DNA from 2 places in the Pseudoalteromonas sp. HL-AS2 genome. Region 2 is predicted to be linked to the other one. Evidence: predicted binding sites of a transcription regulator. Region 2 holds the regulator's gene; the other holds the start of a gene.
What was found. The regulator MetJ, encoded in region 2, represses methionine synthesis genes. The targets are predictions, from matches to a motif close to TAGACGTCTAGACGTCTA.
Positions count from the first base shown of each region.

Region 1: a site for MetJ is predicted at 3,049-3,066, ahead of metA (homoserine O-succinyltransferase). Genes of this name have one in related genera too.

Region 1 is NZ_CP133571.1:2,343,325-2,352,655, forward strand. It holds gene metH (methionine synthase) at 1-954, opposite strand, end outside; gene RB215_RS10900 (homocysteine S-methyltransferase family protein) at 967-2,046, opposite strand; gene metA (homoserine O-succinyltransferase) at 2,036-2,983, opposite strand; gene ettA (energy-dependent translational throttle protein EttA) at 3,224-4,897, shown strand; gene RB215_RS10915 (histone deacetylase) at 4,984-5,892, shown strand; gene cyoE (heme o synthase) at 6,048-6,932, opposite strand; gene cyoD (cytochrome o ubiquinol oxidase subunit IV) at 6,942-7,301, opposite strand; gene cyoC (cytochrome o ubiquinol oxidase subunit III) at 7,301-7,948, opposite strand; gene cyoB (cytochrome o ubiquinol oxidase subunit I) at 7,945-9,331, opposite strand, start outside.
Region 2 is NZ_CP133571.1:2,834,827-2,844,157, reverse strand. It holds gene hslU (HslU--HslV peptidase ATPase subunit) at 1-437, opposite strand, end outside; gene hslV (ATP-dependent protease subunit HslV) at 449-967, opposite strand; gene RB215_RS13235 (SPOR domain-containing protein) at 1,047-1,574, opposite strand; gene priA (primosomal protein N') at 1,595-3,781, opposite strand; gene rpmE (50S ribosomal protein L31) at 4,038-4,253, shown strand; gene RB215_RS13220 (malic enzyme-like NAD(P)-binding protein) at 4,798-6,039, shown strand; gene metJ (met regulon transcriptional regulator MetJ) at 6,138-6,458, opposite strand; gene metB (cystathionine gamma-synthase) at 6,658-7,896, shown strand; gene RB215_RS13205 (bifunctional aspartate kinase/homoserine dehydrogenase II) at 7,902-9,331, shown strand, end outside.

The DNA.
Region 1 (9,331 bases), 490 kb from region 2:
AACAAGGGCATGTTCAAGGCGTTTTTCAACGCTCCAACTGCGCCATTCTAAATCTTCAACGCGCTCAGCTTGTGCCATGCCTGAGTACTTAGGCGCAAGCTCTACTAAACGCTCGCCTGCACCGGGGTCAGTATTGAGTATTACGTCTGTAACGGCTTTGCGTAGCTCTTCAGGTATATCATCGTAAACCGCCAGTTGCCCCGCGTTAACAATCCCCATATCCATACCCGCTTGAATAGCGTGATATAAAAATACTGAGTGAATGGCTTCACGTACTGGGTTATTACCGCGAAACGAAAACGACACATTCGACACCCCACCCGACACTTTACAGTGCGGCAAGTTTTGCTTTATGCGCCGTGTGCCTTCAATAAATTCGACCGCGTAGTTGTCGTGCTCTTCTATCCCTGTGGCTACAGCAAATATATTTGGGTCAAAAATAATGTCTTCGGGCGCAAAGCCAACTTCTTCTACTAATATTTTGTAGCTACGCTCACATATTTCAAACTTTCTATCGGCGGTAGCGGCTTGGCCGTCGGTGTCAAAGGCCATAACTACAGCCGCTGCACCAAAACGTTTAATGGTTTTGGCTTGACGAATAAACGGCTCTTCGCCTTCTTTTAACGAAATTGAGTTAACAATGGCTTTGCCTTGAATGCACTTTAAACCAGCTTCTATTACTTCCCATTTAGAGGAGTCGACCATGATAGGTACGCGAGAAATATCGGGTTCTGAGGCAATTAAATTTAAAAACTTAACCATGGCGGCTTTTGAGTCCAACATGGCTTCGTCCATGTTTATATCAATTACCTGCGCGCCGTTTTCTACTTGTTCGCGAGCAACTGTTAACGCGGTTTCATAGTCTTCTTCCATGATCAAACGTTTAAACATGGCGGAGCCGGTTACATTGGTACGTTCGCCGACATTAGTAAATACTGCTATTTTTTGAGTCATGTTGGCGGCTCCTTAATTTAAGTTACAGGCTTCGAGGCCCGATAAACGCATGCGTACTTCAATTTCTGGCAACTGGCGTGGTTTAACGCCTTCAAGCCCTTTTGCAAAGGCGCGAATATGCGCAGGTGTGGTGCCGCAGCAACCACCTACAATATTAATAAAGCCCGACTTACCCCAATCAATAATTTCGGTTGCCATTTCTTTTGCTTCTAGGTCGTAGCCACCAAATTCGTTAGGCAAGCCTGCATTTGGATGCACAGAGGTAAAGGTTTCGCATACACGCGACAACTCTTGCACATATTGGCGCAGTAAATCTGGGCCTAAGGCGCAGTTAAGGCCAATAGAAAGCGGTTTAATATGGCGAATAGAGTTATAAAAGGCTTCGGTAGTTTGCCCCGAAAGCGTACGCCCAGAGGCATCGGTAATAGTGCCGGAGATCATAACTGGTAATGTGCGCCCTGCTTGCTCAAACGCTTCCTCTACTGCAAACGATGCAGCTTTAGCATTGAGGGTATCGAATATGGTTTCGATTAAAATAATATCGGCGCCACCTTCCATCAGTGCCAAGGTCGATTCTACATAGGCAGTAACTAAACGATCAAAGGTAACATTACGATAACCCGGATCGTTTACATCGGGCGACAATGAACAAGTTTTTGATGTTGGCCCAAGTACGCCCGCTACATAACGTGGTTTTTCGGGTGTTTTAGCACTAAACTCATCGCAAAGTAGCCGTGCCAATTTTGCCGACTCTAGGTTTATTTCACGGCTTAAATTAGCCATGTCGTAATCTTCCATCGAAATGGTGGTGGAGTTAAAGGTATTGGTTTCGATAATATCGGCACCGGCAGCTAAAAAGCTACGATGAATATCGGTAATTATTTTAGGCTGCGTAAGGCTTAGTAAATCGTTATTACCGCGAATAAGTACATGCCAATCTTTAAAGCGCTCACCGCGATAGTCTTGCTCTTCTAATTGGTGTGCTTGGATCATAGTGCCCATAGCGCCGTCTAAAATTAAAATTCGCTCTTTTAACGCTGCACTTAGTTCGTCGTGCTTATTTTGGTCATTATTAAGAGGGTTATTCGGCATAGTTGTTAGTCCTTACGTCTTGGCTAACTAAATTAATATCATAGGGTGTAGTTTGGTACACGTAATAATTTAACCAGTTCGAAAAAAGTAAAAAAGCATGGCTTTGCCACGTTTTTGAAGGTTGTTTAGTTGCATCATCATCTGGAAAGTAATTTTCGGGTTTGGGCGCATTGTCGCTTTTTTCGCAATCGCGTTGGTATTCAGCTTTTAACGAGTCGGCGTCATACTCTGGGTGGCCGGTAATAAACACTTGGCTGCCCGACTTATTTTTAACTAAGTAAGCACCTACTTTCTCAGAACCCGCTAGCACGACTAGTTCATTGCAAGCATTTATTTTATTTACATCTACATGGCCATAACGCGAATGCGGCACTAAAAAGGTGTCGTCAAAGCCGCGCGTTAACGCCCCATGTTCAAAGTAACATTGGTGCGTAAATACGCCGCACAGTTTATCGGTTTTTAAATCGCGCTTTATTTTATAATGATGATAAAGCGCTGCATGCGCTGCCCAACACGAAAAAAGTGTAGACGTAACATGCTGCTCAGCCCAATCTAAAATTGCGGTAAACTCATCCCAATAAGCTACATCCTGGTACTCTAAATGCGCTAGCGGCGCGCCGGTAACTATTAATGCATCGTAGTTATTGTTTTTTACTTCTGAAAAATAACGATAAAAGGTGTCTAGGTGCTGCTCTGAATTACTGCTACTGCGATGAGTGTCTAGACGCAGTAGTTCTACATTTACTTGCAAGGGCGAATTGGCAAGCAAACGAATAAACTGTACTTCGGTTTCAACTTTATTAGGCATTAAGTTAAGAATAGCCAAACGCATGGGGCGAATTTCTTGCGTTTTTGCACGAGTTTGTGGCATTACAAATACGTTTTCTTGGCGCAGGCGAGCAATAGCTGGTAGTTCGTCTTTTACTGTAATTGGCATCCTTTTACTCCTATTCATCAAAACCGAAAACTTATTATGAACAGATAAGAAAAAATATCAACCAATAGATGTATAGATGTCTAAATATCCAAATGAATTTTTTTCATCCTATTTTATAATCGTTTTTGTGCACTTTATAGTTTGTTTGTCGGTTTAAAATTGGCCATTCGTTGACTGCCTCACCCGTCAACCACTACAATAGAGCATTGTAATTTTTATTATTATTTGAAGGTTTTTTCCATGGTTTTACCTGATAAATTTATATTCTCGATGAGTCGAGTTTCTAAGGTTGTGCCACCTAAGCGCACTATCTTAAAAGACATCTCGTTACACTTTTTCCCGGGCGCTAAAATTGGTGTGCTTGGTTTAAACGGCTCTGGTAAATCAACATTGCTACGTATTATGGCCGGTGTTGACCAAGACTTTGAAGGTGATGCCTTTCCACAACCAGGCACTAAAATTGGTTACTTACCGCAAGAACCTGTTTTAGACGAAAGCAAAACCGTACGCGAAATCGTTGAGCAAGCTGTTGGCGAAGTTAAATACGCGCTTAAACGCCTTGACGAAGTGTATAACGAATACGCCATGGAAGACGCTGACTTTGACGCACTTGCAAAAGAGCAAGGCGAGCTTGAAGCGGTTATTCAAGCGCACGATGGTCATAACATAGACAACGTTTTAGAGCGCGCTGCCGATGCACTACGTTTACCTGAGTGGGATGCTAAAATTGAGCACCTTTCGGGTGGTGAACGCCGCCGTGTTGCTATATGCCGACTGTTACTTGAAAAACCAGACATGCTTATTCTCGATGAGCCAACTAACCACTTAGACGCTGAGTCGGTTGCCTGGTTAGAGCGCTTCTTACACGATTACGAAGGCACAGTTGTGGCGGTAACGCATGACCGTTACTTCCTAGATAATGTAGCAGGTTGGATTTTAGAGCTTGACCGTGGTGAAGGTATTCCATGGGAAGGTAACTACTCTTCGTGGTTAGAGCAAAAAGATGCGCGCCTACAACAAGAGCAAAAATCTGAAAAAGCACGTCAAAAGTCAATTGCGCAAGAGCTTGAATGGGTTCGTTCAAACCCTAAAGGCCGCCAAGCTAAGTCAAAAGCACGTATGGCGCAGTTTACCGAAATGCAGCAGTCTGATTATCAAAAACGTAACGAAACCAACGAAATGTTTATTCCGCCTGGCCCACGTTTAGGGGATCAAGTGCTTGAAATAACTAACTTACGTAAAAGCTTTGGCGACCGTGTATTAATCGACGATTTAAGCTTTAGCATGCCAAAAGGTGCCATTGTGGGCATTATTGGTGCTAACGGCGCGGGTAAATCAACACTGTTTAAAATGATCAGCGGCGAGCAACAGCAAGACAGCGGCAACATCACCATAGGTGAAAGCGTACACATTGCAACGGTTGATCAGTTCCGTGACGGTATGGACGAAAGCAAAACTGTTTTCCAAGAAATATCAGACGGGCAAGACGTACTTAAAATTGGTAATTTTGAGTTCCCAAGCCGTGCTTACGTTAGCCGTTTTAACTTTAAAGGTAACGATCAGCAAAAATTTGTTAAAGACCTATCGGGTGGTGAACGTAACCGTTTACACCTTGCTAAGTTATTAAAAGCTGGCGGTAACGTGTTACTACTCGATGAGCCAACTAACGACTTGGACGTTGAAACACTACGTGCACTAGAAAACGCTATTTTAGAGTTTCCTGGTTGTGTAATGTGTATATCGCATGACCGTTGGTTCCTTGACCGTATTGCTACACATATTTTAGATTACCGCGACGAAGGCCAAATTAACTTCTTTGATGGTAACTACACTGAGTACGAAGAGTGGCTTAAAAAGACGTTAGGTGCTGAGGCAACTCAACCTAAGCGTATTAAGTACAAAAAGATTGGTTAATAGCTAATTTTAAGCTCTAGGCAATAATTAAGCCCTGCATTTATGTAGGGCTTTTGTTTTATAACTATAACTACAAATAGAATTTTATGACCCTAAATCCTCACTTGCCGTTAGTTTATCATCCTAATTACTCGTTTAGCTTTGATCCTAAACATCGCTTTGTAATGAGTAAATTTGCACATTTATACCAGCACGTTAAGCAGTTAGGATTAGTTGGCGATAACTTAGTACAGCCGTTATTAGGTACGCCAGAGGCACTAGAATTAGTACACTGCGAAAACTATATTCACGACCTATATCATAATCAATTAGACGAAAAAGCCATGCGCCGTATTGGTCTACCTTGGTCAAAAGAGCTAATGGCGCGTACCTTTACAGCCCCACAAGGTACACTACAAACCGCTCGCTTAGCCCTTAAACACGGTATGGCATGCCATTTAGCAGGCGGTACACACCACGCGCATACTGATTTTGGCTCAGGCTATTGCATGGTTAACGACTTGGCTTTTACTACGCAAACATTAATTGAGTCGGGTGAGGTTACTAATGTACTTATTTTTGATTTAGACGTACATCAAGGCGATGGCACCGCGGCCATGCTGCAACATCAGCCTTATGCGTATACCTGCTCGATTCATTGCGAAAAAAACTTTCCGTTTCGTAAATCCCCTAGCGATTTAGATATTGGTTTAACTAACAATATGCAAGACGCTGAGTATTTAGGCATAGTTGACGACACCCTACAATTTTTGCTCAAAGAGCTAAACCCCGATTTAGTGCTGTACGATGCGGGAGTTGATGTGTGGCAACAAGACGGTTTAGGCAAACTCGATATTAGCTGGCAAGGTATAGAGCAGCGCGACCATCTCGTACTTAAACGCTGCCTTGAGCACAACACTCCGGTAGCTACGGTTATTGGCGGCGGTTACGACAGAGATCACCAGCGTTTAGCTCAGCGTCATGGCATTGTAGTTGAGCAAGCTGCACGTTTTTAATAGCTTTAGAGTTTTGGTATAAGTACATATTGCAGCGGCGCGTTAAAACGAAAAAAGGCTCCTCGAATATCTCAGAGCCTTTGTTAACTTTGGAATTAACTCGGTACTATTAACTCGGTACTATTAACTAGGTGTATTAATTAGGTATGATTAAATTAACTAAGTACGAGTAACTGCGGCGCTATGCTTTGATAATCTACCGCCATAGCAATACTAAGTGCAGTAATATTAATAATTGAAAACGCGAATACTTGACGCGCCCAGCCGCTTATATCTATATTACGACGATAGCCCCGCAGCGCCATTAACAGCCACCAAAAACTAGTAATACAGGCAACCGCCATAAAAGCAGCACCGGTATAACCACTAATAGGTAGCAGCATTACAACCAAGGCATATATGGCAATATAAAGCACAATATGGCGTTTTGCTTTATCAATACCTTGCGCTACAGGTAATACAGGAATACCCGCTGCTTGGTAATCTTTAAAGCGAAAAATAGCAATGGCGTATGAGTGCGGCATTTGCCACAGGCTAAACATTACCAGTAAAATTAATGCCCCCATATCAAACTCCCCAGATACTGCGCAGTAACCAACAACCGGTGGCACAGCCCCCGATAAACTGCCAATAAAAGTGCCATAAACTGAGTTACGCTTCATGTAAAGGCTATAAACCCCTACATAAATAAAGTAACCAAAGGCGGCAAAAAATACTGCTGCAGGAGTGGTATAAGCTATTAATAAACCAAAGCCTATAATCCCCAATACCACCCCATGACATAAAGCAGCCATTGCAGACATTTCGCCCGTTACTGTTACCCGGGTGCGAGTACGCGCCATGGCAATATCTATATCTCGGTCAATCACATTATTAATAGCACAACCTGATGCAACCACTAGCGATAAGCCAATTAAGGTAGCAACCATTAGCCATGGGTTTATATCACCGCGGGAGGCTAGTAAAAACCCGCCCGCTACGCTGATTAAGTTACCCATAATAATACCTGGCTTAGTTACTGATAAATAACGACGAAACATCTTTAGCTCCTAATACATCATCATTGCGTTAGATTCGTAAATAATCCAAACAGATAGCCCAACCACCATAACAATAATTAGGGCACTGAATAAAAACGAGAAGGTACTTGCACGGCCATCTTCGGTAATAAAATTAAGGTGTAAAAAGTATTTTAAATGTACCCAAATTTGTACTACGGCTAGAGTAATAATGCTGTAAAGCGTGGTTGCTTTTGAAAAGTCGCCACTCATTACCATATAAAATGGTATAGCGGTTAAAATTACCGACAATACAAAACCAATTAAATAACTTTTAACACTGCCGTGAGATTCATCGTGGTGATGCTCATTTTGCATTTGCTTTAAAGCATGTGTTTCGCTGTGGCTCATTACATTGCTCCCATTAAATAAACTAGGGTGAATACACAAATCCACACAATATCTAAAAAGTGCCAAAACAAGCTTAAGCAGCTTAAACGCGTTACGGTTGCTTTACCTAAGCCACGTTTAGCAACTTCAATCATCATTACACTCATCCAAATTAAACCTGCGGTTACGTGTAAACCATGCAAGCCAACTAATGCAAAAAACGAGGTTAAAAAAGCACTTTTTTGTGGACCATTGCCATGCACAATTAGGTGATTAAATTCGTAAACTTCCATACTAATAAACACCACACCTAAACAAAAAGTAACCGCTAACCATATTAAGGTCAGCGCCTTTTTTTGCCCTTGCGCGGCTATCATTGCAAAACCAAAGGTAATACTACTAATAAGCAGTGCGGCAGTTTCTACTGCTACAAAGTCGAGTTCAAAAATATCTTTACCCGATACGCCGCCAGCGGTGTTCATAAACAACACCGCGTAGGTAGCAAAAAACGAGGCAAACAATAGGCAATCGGTCATTAAGTAAAGCCAAAAACCAAAAGTAGTATTACTAGAGGTATCATGATGCGCGTGAGCATCATGATCCTGTTTGGTATTTACAATTGCAGAGTTTAAAGTTACTGACTCTTGACTAACAGACAAGGTACTCATGCGTTTAGCTCCTTATCAGTGGCTAAAATAGTGGCACTTAAGTTATGTGCTTGTTCAATACGTGCTACTTCGTCGGGCTGCACATAGTAGTCAACATCGCTTGCATAACAACGTTTGATAAATATAGCTATGCCTCCTACTAAACCTGCCGCAGCTAACCACCAAATATGCCAGATCATGGCAAAACAAAATGCGGTTAAACTAGCAGCCATAAGTACCCCTGCCGAAGTGTTTTTAGGCATATGAATTGGGCTATAGCTTATTTTACCTTGATAAGCTTGGCCTTTTTCTTTCATGTCGGTCCAGGCATCAATATCGTCAACATGCGGTATTTGGGCAAAGTTATAAGCCTGTGGTGGTGACGATGTTGACCATTCAAGCGTGTGACCGTTCCATGGATCGCCGGTAGCATCGTCAAGTGCTTCGCGGTCTCTAAAGCTCACATACAATTGAATTACTTGGCAAATAATACCAAACATAATAATGACTGCGCCTACTGCAGCTATGTATAACCAAATATTCCAATCTGGGTTATTGGTGTGATTTAAACGACGGGTCATACCTAAAAAGCCTAATACGTACAGCGGCATAAACGCGACAAAAAAGCCAATAATCCAACACCAAAATGCGCCTTTACCCCAGCCTTCATTTAGCTTAAATCCCATTGCTTTAGGGAACCAAAATGCAAAGCCCGCAAGGTAGCCAAATACCGCGCCACCAATAATAGTATTATGAAAATGCGCGATTAAAAACAAACTGTTATGCAGTACGTAGTCAGCACCGGGTATTGCTAATAGCACTCCGGTCATGCCACCTACGGTAAAGGTAACCATAAAGCCAAGCGTCCATAATACGGGTACGGTTATACGTAAACGGCCACGGTAAATAGTAAATAACCAGTTAAACAACTTAACCCCGGTTGGTACGGCAATAACCATAGTCATTACCCCAAAAAACGCATTAACGTTGGCGCTCGAACCCATGGTAAAAAAGTGATGTAACCACACAATAAAGCCTAAAATAGAGATAGCACCACTGGCGTAAATCATCGACTTATAACCAAATAGACGTTTGCTGGTAAAGGTAGAAATTATTTCAGAGAACACACCAAATGCTGGCAGCACTAAAATATAAACCTCTGGATGACCCCACGCCCAAAATAGGTTGATGTACATCATGGCGTTTCCGCCCAGATCATTGGTAAAGAAGTGAAAATCGAGATAACGGTCAAGCGTTAGCATGGCCAATACGGCAGTTAAAATAGGGAATGATGCGGCAATTAAAATATTAGCCCATGTACAGGTCCAAGTAAAAACCGGCATTTTCATTAAGCTCATACCTGGTGCACGCATTTTAAACACGGTAACTAAAAAGTTCACTGCG
Region 2 (9,331 bases):
CTTTCGCCATATTGATCTTTAGCTGGTGGTAAAAGCGCGTCTAAAATACGCTCTTCGGCTGCTTCTTCAGCGCGATGCTTAAACTTTTTAGTTTGTTGCTCACGCGTCATTTTAATCGCAACATCGACTAAATCGCGGATGATGGTTTCTACTTCCTTACCAACATAACCAATTTCGGTGAATTTAGTTGCTTCTACTTTAATAAATGGCGCGTTAGCAAGTTTAGCTAAACGACGCGCAATTTCGGTTTTACCAACACCCGTTGGGCCAATCATTAAAATATTTTTAGGCGTTACTTCATTACGTAAATCATCACTTAACTGCATCCGGCGCCAGCGGTTACGCAGTGCAATAGCAACGGCTTTTTTAGCCTTTGCTTGACCAATAATGTGCTGATCTAGCTCGTGAACAATTTCTCTTGGGGTCATAGCAGACATAGCGGTTCCTATTACAATTCTTCGATAGTTTGAAAGTCGTTAGTGAATACGCAGATATTGCCTGCAATGGTTAGGCTTTTTTCTACTATTTCGCGAGCACTTAAATCGGTATTTTCCAGTAAAGCAGTTGCTGCCGATTGGGCAAAGTTACCGCCACTGCCAATGGCAATTAAGTCATTTTCTGGCTGTACTACATCACCATTACCGGTAATGATTAAAGAGGCAGTTTCGTCGGCTACAGCAAGCAGCGCTTCGAGCTTGCGCAAAGCGCGATCGCTGCGCCAGTCTTTGGCCATTTCAACCGCGGCTTTAGTGAGGTTACCTTGGTGCATTTCTAGTTTGCTTTCAAAGCGTTCGAAAAGGGTGAAGGCATCAGCAGTACCGCCGGCAAAGCCAGCAATTACTTTGCCATTATAGAGGCGTCGAACTTTACGGGCATTGCCCTTCATTACTGTATTACCAAGCGAAACTTGGCCGTCGCCGCCAATTACAACATTGTTGCCGCGACGTACACTTACGATAGTAGTCATATTATTCCTCATCATCGAGCTGCAGGGGCAGCTCGTAAAAAACGATTATGAAGAGGTTATATGGGTGAATGGTTTATTTTCAAGTCCAGCCCCAAATTCCGCAGCCGACTATTTTTACACGTTTAAGTTTATTTTTATCGCTCTCAGCTTGGCGCTTGGTTTTATAAGGGCCTAAGCGTACTTTATACCAAATGCCACTGCTGCCTGTGGTCTCTTTTATTTCAGAAATAAGCCCTGCAAAGGCTATTTTAGCTTTTAACGATTCAGCCTGTGGGTAGGTTCTAAATGAGCCGCACTGCATAACGTAAGGGCCTTTTTGTTCAAGTTCTTTTACTTCAACCTGAATTTCGTGGTTTCTAATTTCTTTAATAAACGCAGGCGTACGTGGTACAACAACTTCTACAGGAGTTGTAGGTACAGGGTTAGCTTGTTTTTCAACTAGCTCAGGATCGGCGTTATTTTTAATAAACCATAAGCCATAAGCAAAACCTGCCACCAATAAAGTAACAATTAAAACTAACAGTATTGGAAAGGGTTTTTTAGCGGGCGCTGATTTCGCTTTTTTGCGGTTTGCTGGTTTTTTGTTAATGTAATCGTGCTGTGCCATAGCTTTATTTTGGCCTTAACCTAAATCATGTCTATAGGGTCTACGTCTAGGCTCCAGCGTACTTTTTGTGCAAGTTTGCTAGTGCTTAGATAATCAACCATTTGCGCAAGATATTGGTGCAATACGCGGCGATCTTGCGCTTGAATGTGTAATTGAAAACGATACATACCTGCTACTTTTTCAAGAGGAGCAGGTATTGGACCGAGCAATTGTATACCAGTTACCCCGCTTACTGGAACCAAATCTGTCAAAAAATCGACGACTTGTTTTATATTGTGTCCTTGGGCGCGAACAATGGCCATATTCGTGATTGGTGGTAGGTCTGCATCTTCACGTTCACGCAGTGCAAAGCGAGCAAAATCCTGATAACCATTATTAACCAAATCTTGTAATAGTGGGTGCTCAGGAAAATGTGTTTGCAATAACACTTGGCCTGCCTCACCTGAGCGCCCAGCACGCCCGGCCACTTGCGTAACAAGTTGGGCTAAATGCTCAGTTGCTCTAAAATCACAGGAGTATAAGCCGCTGTCTACGTCTAAAATAACCACTAAACTTACATCGGCAAAGTGATGCCCTTTAGCCAACATTTGCGTGCCCACTAAAATGCGCGCGCCGCCTAGGTTTATTTCATCCAGTGCTTTTTCAAGGCTGCCTTTACGACGAGTAGAGTCGCGGTCGATACGTGTAACAGGGGTTTGTGGAAATTCACTCGATAAAAACTCTTCGATTTGCTCAGTGCCTTTACCATTAGGAAAAATTTGCGTGCTACCGCAGTCGGGGCATTGGTGTGGAACATGATATTGATCGCCACAGTGATGGCAAATCATTTGCCCAATAGCTTTATGAAAAGTGGCGCTGGTGCTGCAACGCTTGCATTCGCTTAACCAACCACATTCATGGCAAATTAACGTGGGCGAAAATCCACGACGATTTAAAAACACCATCACTTGTTTGCCACGTTTTAAATGTTGGCGCATGGTAGCAAGGCTGGCATGGGCAATGCCTGCTTGGTCGGGCTGACCTTTCATATCGAGTAATTTAAATTGGTTATCGGTAGCGGTTTGCGCGCGCTCAGTAAGGCTCAGTAGTTGGTATTTATTATTAATTGCTTTGTGCAGGGTTTCGAGTGCCGGTGTTGCACTGCCTAATATAAGCGGAATTTTATGCTGATATGCACGATACGCAGCTAAATCACGGGCATGGTAGCGCAGCGTGTCTTGCTGTTTAAAAGACGAGTCATGTTCTTCATCAACCACTATCATGCCGAGCTTTAAAAATGGCAGAAAAATACTCGAACGTGTGCCTATTACTATGGCGCAGCTGGCTTTTTCGCAAAAACGCCAGGTTTGTAAACGTTCATTATCGGTTAAAGCTGAATGCCAAAGCATAATGGGGGTGTCGGGAAAGCGGCGGCGAAAGCGGTTAACGGTTTGCGGGGTTAAGCCTATTTCGGGCACTAATACTAGTGCTTGTTCGCCGCGCTTTAGTACTTCTTCTAAACATTGTAAGTACACTTCTGTTTTGCCGCTACCGGTTACACCTTCTAATAAAAAGCTGCTAAAACCGCTGCTTTGATTAATTGTGGTGCAGGCAACCGCTTGCTCTTTGTTAAGTGTTGGTTTGCTACCCACTGTTGGGGCTACACTTTGCCAGTGGTTATCATGCTCAATTGACTGTGTTATGAGTGCCTTATCTATTAAGCTATCAATGGTTTTTTTACTAAAGCCCAAAGCTTTTAACTCGGTTAATGACGACTTGCCTGATTGCGATAGCTGCTTTAGTAAATTAAGTTGAGTCTTAGCTTTTAATGACGGCAGCAGCGCGCCTTTTTCCGTTAGGGCTACCATATTAATGCTGGTTTTATCAGGCGATTCGCCTTGGCGTAGTGCGCTTGGCAATGCAATATGAATGGTTTCACCCAGCGGGTAGCAATAATAACGGGCAGTAAAGCGCAGTAACTCTATGTGCTCTGCAGATAAAATTGGCGTATCGTCGATAATTTCAAAAATTGCCTTTATTTTGTTTTCAGGCACTTCGGTTGTTGTTTTAAGCGCTAAAACCACGGCTACTTTACGTTGATTACCAAAGGGTACTAACACCCGCATTCCGGGTTTTAATGGCGCAGAAGCTTCACCAAGCTGGCTATCTACTTTATAATCAAAGGTGCGCGGTAGTGGAACTTTTATAGCAACTTCAACAAAATACATAGTAACTCAACTGTTAAAAAAATAATGGGGGAGGGCGTGCTAATACTTGGCCCTAATGTACTAAAAATACAGCTAAAAACCTACTACCAAATAACCTTGTTTACTCAAAATGGTTATTTTTTTAGCAAAAATACTAATTAATGCTTGTGTGCTTGATGGTTGTTGGATAAAATCCGCCACCAATAAATTTGTTTTAACGACGTATGGTGCCAGACTCCGGGTTTGGAGAGCGATGCGGCCTTAACTAGAGGTTTCTATGAAAGAAGGTATTCACCCTAAGTACGAAGTAATTTCTGCAACTTGTTCATGTGGAAACGAATTCGAAACTAGCTCTACTCTGTGTAAAAATATTCACCTAGACGTTTGTTCTGCGTGTCACCCGTTTTACACTGGTAAGCAAAAGATTTTAGACACTGGCGGACGTGTTGATCGTTTCAACAAGCGTTTCGGTGCACTTGGTAGCAAAAAGTAATTATTGCTATTTAGTTAAAAAAAGCATCTTAGGATGCTTTTTTTATGCCTAAAAATCCTCTAACTTCCCCCTAACCTCGCTAGTTTTAAGTTTATTGCTTTTTGCATAACTATTTCCTGTTCTTATTCTCGGTATGCATAAACCTTTGCAGACAAATGACTTAATATTCTCTATATTTTTAATAGCTTAATTTTCAACTCGGTTTCTAAAAGTAGCCAACATGAAGCTATGTGTTGTTAAAGCAGAATAAATAATCGCTTTTAGCTGATTTTATTTACGTTTTAAAAACCTGTTTTGTGAATAATACTTTTAACTAAAATAAGCTTGAAAAGTGTCTTTTAGCACAATTTATATTTATGAAAAGTAGCGGTGTTTTTATCGAAGTTGCTGAAAATTCGCTTAAAATTAACAGATCTAGCATATAACAGGATAGACCTGATATTGCTTGGAATTTAAAAATAATAAGGGTATCGTACTTTAAGGCATGTTAAGTGTCGCTTTACTCCCTCTCACTTTAACTTAAATTGCAGGATATAATCGCGTTATGTCGGACTTTCGTGAACAAGCACTACATTATCACTCTCACCCCGTTCCAGGTAAAATCAGCATTGAGCTAACCAAGCCTGCAGAAACGGCTCATGATCTCGCTTTAGCTTATAGCCCCGGTGTAGCTGAGCCGGTGCGTGAAATTGCTGCTGACCCTGCAAATGCCTATAAGTACACAGGTAAAGGTAATTTGGTTGCAGTGATCACCAATGGTACTGCCATTTTAGGCTTAGGAAATTTAGGCCCGTTAGCGTCAAAACCGGTAATGGAAGGTAAGTCGTTGCTGTTTAAACGCTTTGCAGGTATTGACTCAATTGATATTGAAGTAAAACACCGCACCACCGAAGACTTTATAAATACTGTGGCTAATATTGCTGATACTTTTGGCGGTATTAACCTTGAAGATATTAAAGCACCAGAGTGTTTTGAAATTGAAAAGGCGCTTATTGAACGCTGTAGTATTCCTGTTTTTCATGATGATCAGCACGGCACGGCTATTGTAACGGCTGCAGGCATGATAAATGCGCTGGAAGTGCAAGGCAAAGATATTGAAGATGCAGTTATTGTATGTTTAGGTGCCGGCGCTGCAGCGATTGCTTGTATGGAGTTATTAATTAAGTGTGGTGCACTGCGTGAACATATTTATATGCTTGATCGTAAAGGTGTTATTCACACTCGCCGTGATGATTTAAACGAGTACAAACAGTTATTTGCTAACAATACCGATAAGCGTACATTACAAGATGTAATTGAAGATGCTGACGTATTTGTTGGTGTATCGGGCCCTAACTTATTATCGGCCGATGATTTAAAATTAATGGCAGCAAAGCCAGTCGTATTTGCTTGTTCGAACCCAGACCCTGAGATTGATCCGGCATTGGCACACGGCGCACGTAGCGATTTAATTATGGCAACAGGGCGCTCAGATTACCCTAACCAAGTTAATAACGTGTTGTGTTTTCCGTTTATTTTCCGTGGTGCACTTGATGTGCGTGCCAGTGAAATTAACGATGAAATGAAAATTGCAGCAGTTGAAGCTATTCGTAGTATTGCCAAAGAGCCGGTTCCACCAGAAGTACTAAAAGCTGCCGGTGTCGATAAGCTAGCGTTTGGTGCAGAGTATATTATTCCTAAGCCTATGGACCCGCGTTTATTGCCGCGTATTGCTAAAGCAGTTGCATTAGCAGCCATTGCTTCAGGCGTAGCGCAAATAGAGCTGCCAGCAAACTATATGGAATAAGCAGCATTATGTTGCTCGGTATTAAGTTACTTCAGTGTAATTTATAGCCATAAAAAAACCTCAGCCATGCTGAGGTTTTTTTGTTTAAAAGCCGCTGTTTAGTCTTCGTTTAAAACAGGAACTTCTAAGCCCATTTCTTGCATTATTTTTTTCACTTCTTCAGGCACTTTTTCGGCGTTATCTTTACGTAAATCATCATCGTTAGGTAACGGTTGCCCAGTAAACGCATGCAAAAATGCTTCACATAATAGCTCGCTATTAGTTGCATGGCGTAAGTTATTAATTTGCCTACGGGTGCGTTCATCGGTTAGTACTTTTAATACATTTAGCGGGATCGAAACGGTGATCTTTTTAACTTGCTCTGATTTTTTCCCGTGTTCTGCGTATGGGTGAATATACTCGCCATTCCATTTTGCCATAAGATGTATCGTTGCCTCAGATTATTAATTGCTCACCCTACTAAAAAATAGCGCGAATATGCGTGAAATTCTATCGATTTAAACAAATTAGTCAAATACTTGTTGCACAGATGGCTAGGTGTTTAAATGTTTTGACTTCTTAAGTTGAATGAATTACTGTTTTAGACGTCTAAACATCTAAATAAAGCAGGTAATAAATATGAGCGAAAAAAATAAAGCGACAATTGCAGTTCGCAGTGGTGTCGATGCTGATAAGCACCATGGCGCGGTTGTGCCTCCGCTGTATTTATCAACCACTTATTCGTTTGCCGACTTTGATACAAAACGTCAATATGACTATGGCCGCAGTGGTAATCCAAATCGTGATACTTTAGCCCAAGCACTCAGCGAACTCGAAGGTGGTGCTCGCGGCATTATTACTGCAACAGGAATGGCTGCCGTACATTTAGCCACTCAGCTGCTTAATAGTGACGATACGTTAGTGATCCCCCATGATTGTTATGGCGGCAGCTATCGCTTATTTACCTCATTACAAAAGCGCGGCCTATTAAAACTCGAAGTGTTAGATTTAACTAAACCAGAAAGTTTGCAGCAAATTTTAGTAATCAAACCTAAGTTAATTTGGATAGAAACCCCTAGTAACCCTATTTTACGTTTAACTGATATTAAAGCAGTAACCGATATTGCGAAACAATGCGGTGCTTTGGTAGCCGCAGATAACACTTTTTTATCGCCTGCATTACAAAACCCGATTAAATTTGGCGTTGATATTGTGGTGCACTCAACCACTAAGTACATAAATGGCCACTCAGACGTGGTTGGCGGTGCGGTTATTGCTGCAACTGACGAACTAGGTGAAGAACTGGCTTGGTGGGCAAATAATATTGGTATAACGGGGGCACCGTTTGATAGTTACTTAACTTTGCGTGGCTTGCGTACTTTAAATGTACGCTTACGGCAGCATCAAGAAAATGCCTTAGCTATTGCTAAGTACCTTGAAAGCTCAAAATTTGTTAGCCAAGTATATTACCCGGGGCTAGAGTCGCATCCACAACATGAATTGGCTAAAGCACAGCAACTTGGTTTTGGTGGCATGGTTAGTTTTGACATTAAAGGTGATGTAAATGACGCAGCTGCATTTTTAACAAACCTTAAAACATTTAGCTTAGCTGAATCTTTAGGTGGCGTAGAGAGCTTAATATGCCACCCAGCAACAATGACGCATGCAGGAATGGAAGCCGAGGCTCGTTTAGCCGCTGGCGTTGGCGATACGCTTATTCGTGTGTCGGTAGGTATTGAAGATGTAGCAGATTTATTAGCAGACTTTGATCGGGTATTTAATTTAGTGCAACCAGGTCAGCACAATAACGCAGGTAAAGCAGGTGCTAGCGCAAGTAGTAATGTTAAATTGAGCGCTGCTCACCCGGCGTTGTGGTAATTAATATGACTAATAATATTCATAAGTTTGGTGGTTCGAGTTTAAGCTCAGCCGAGCGCTATAAAAGCGTTGCAAAAATAATTTTAGGGCAAGCTCAGCCCGGTGATTGTGTAGTGGTATCGGCTGCAGGAAAAACCACAGATACATTAGTAAAACTGTGGCAAAGTTATCAGCAGCACGATACTCAAGCGCTCGCTGATATTGTATTGCAATTAAACAATCATCAAAGTGATTTAATAACGCAGCTACTGCAGGGCGATTTAAAGCGCAGCGCTTTAACCACTCTAAATGAAGAGCTAAGTTTAGTTGCTAAATTAGCGAGTACTGAGCAGTTGCAAGAAGCGGCGCTACTCGCCCATGGTGAGTTGTGGTCAGCTCGTTTGCTCGCTGCGTATTTACAGCAACTTAATGTTGCTGCATGCATGCAAGACGCAAGAGGCTTGTTTACGCTAAGTGATGGACAATTATTGCATAGCCAAAATACACAGCAGTGTAGTGAGCTTATTAGCCAGCACAAAATTAACGTGGTAACAGGGTTTATTGCGGCTAATACCCAAGGCGATACGGTCACTCTTGGTCGCAATGGTAGTGATTACAGTGCAACCTTATTGGCAAGTTATTGCAATGCTAAACAAGTATATATTTGGACCGATACACAAGGGATATTTAGTACCGACCCACGTAAAGTTAACAAGGCCATTAAATACGCTAAGGTATGTAGAGCGCAAGCTAACTTATTGGCAAGATTAGGTAACCCCGTTTTACACGCTAAAACATTATCGCCACTTAAAAATACCGATATAAAGCTTGCGGTGCGCAGTAGTTTTGACGTGCAAGCAAGCTCAACAAATGTAGTGAAAGAGGGCTGTGTAAAACAAAAACGCTTTATTACTACATTAGAAAATATAGATTTACTTAGTGTTGAAGGGCTAGTTGAGGGTGAGGTAACTCAGGTTAGCCAGCTTATTCAACATAGTTTGCATCATTTTAGTAGCGCGGGTGAAACTTACCTAATAGTACCGGCAGTAGCGACCCATCAAGTAGTTAGTTACTTTGCAGGAAGAGCCAATATTAGCGAGTCTAACCTACATGGTTGCGCGCTAGTTGCTCCTGAGCAAGATATAAACTTATTGAGTACTCAGGCACGCGAGTTGCTCAATTTGCATAATATTGAACCTCGCTTTGTGCATCAAGATAGTGGTTATGTATTGCTACTGACGGATCAGCTTATTGATAGTGATGTGCTTAATGTGCTGCACGATAAACTGATCACTAAAGGCCAAGAAATTGCCTTAATAGTGGCAGGGCTTGGTAACGTAGGGGATGTATTTGTTAGCCAACTATCGGCGCAGCTAGCACGTTTATCAACCGACTTTAATATTAAGTTAGTGGGATTAGCACGTTCGCAAAAACTGCTATTTAATCCCAGCGGCAT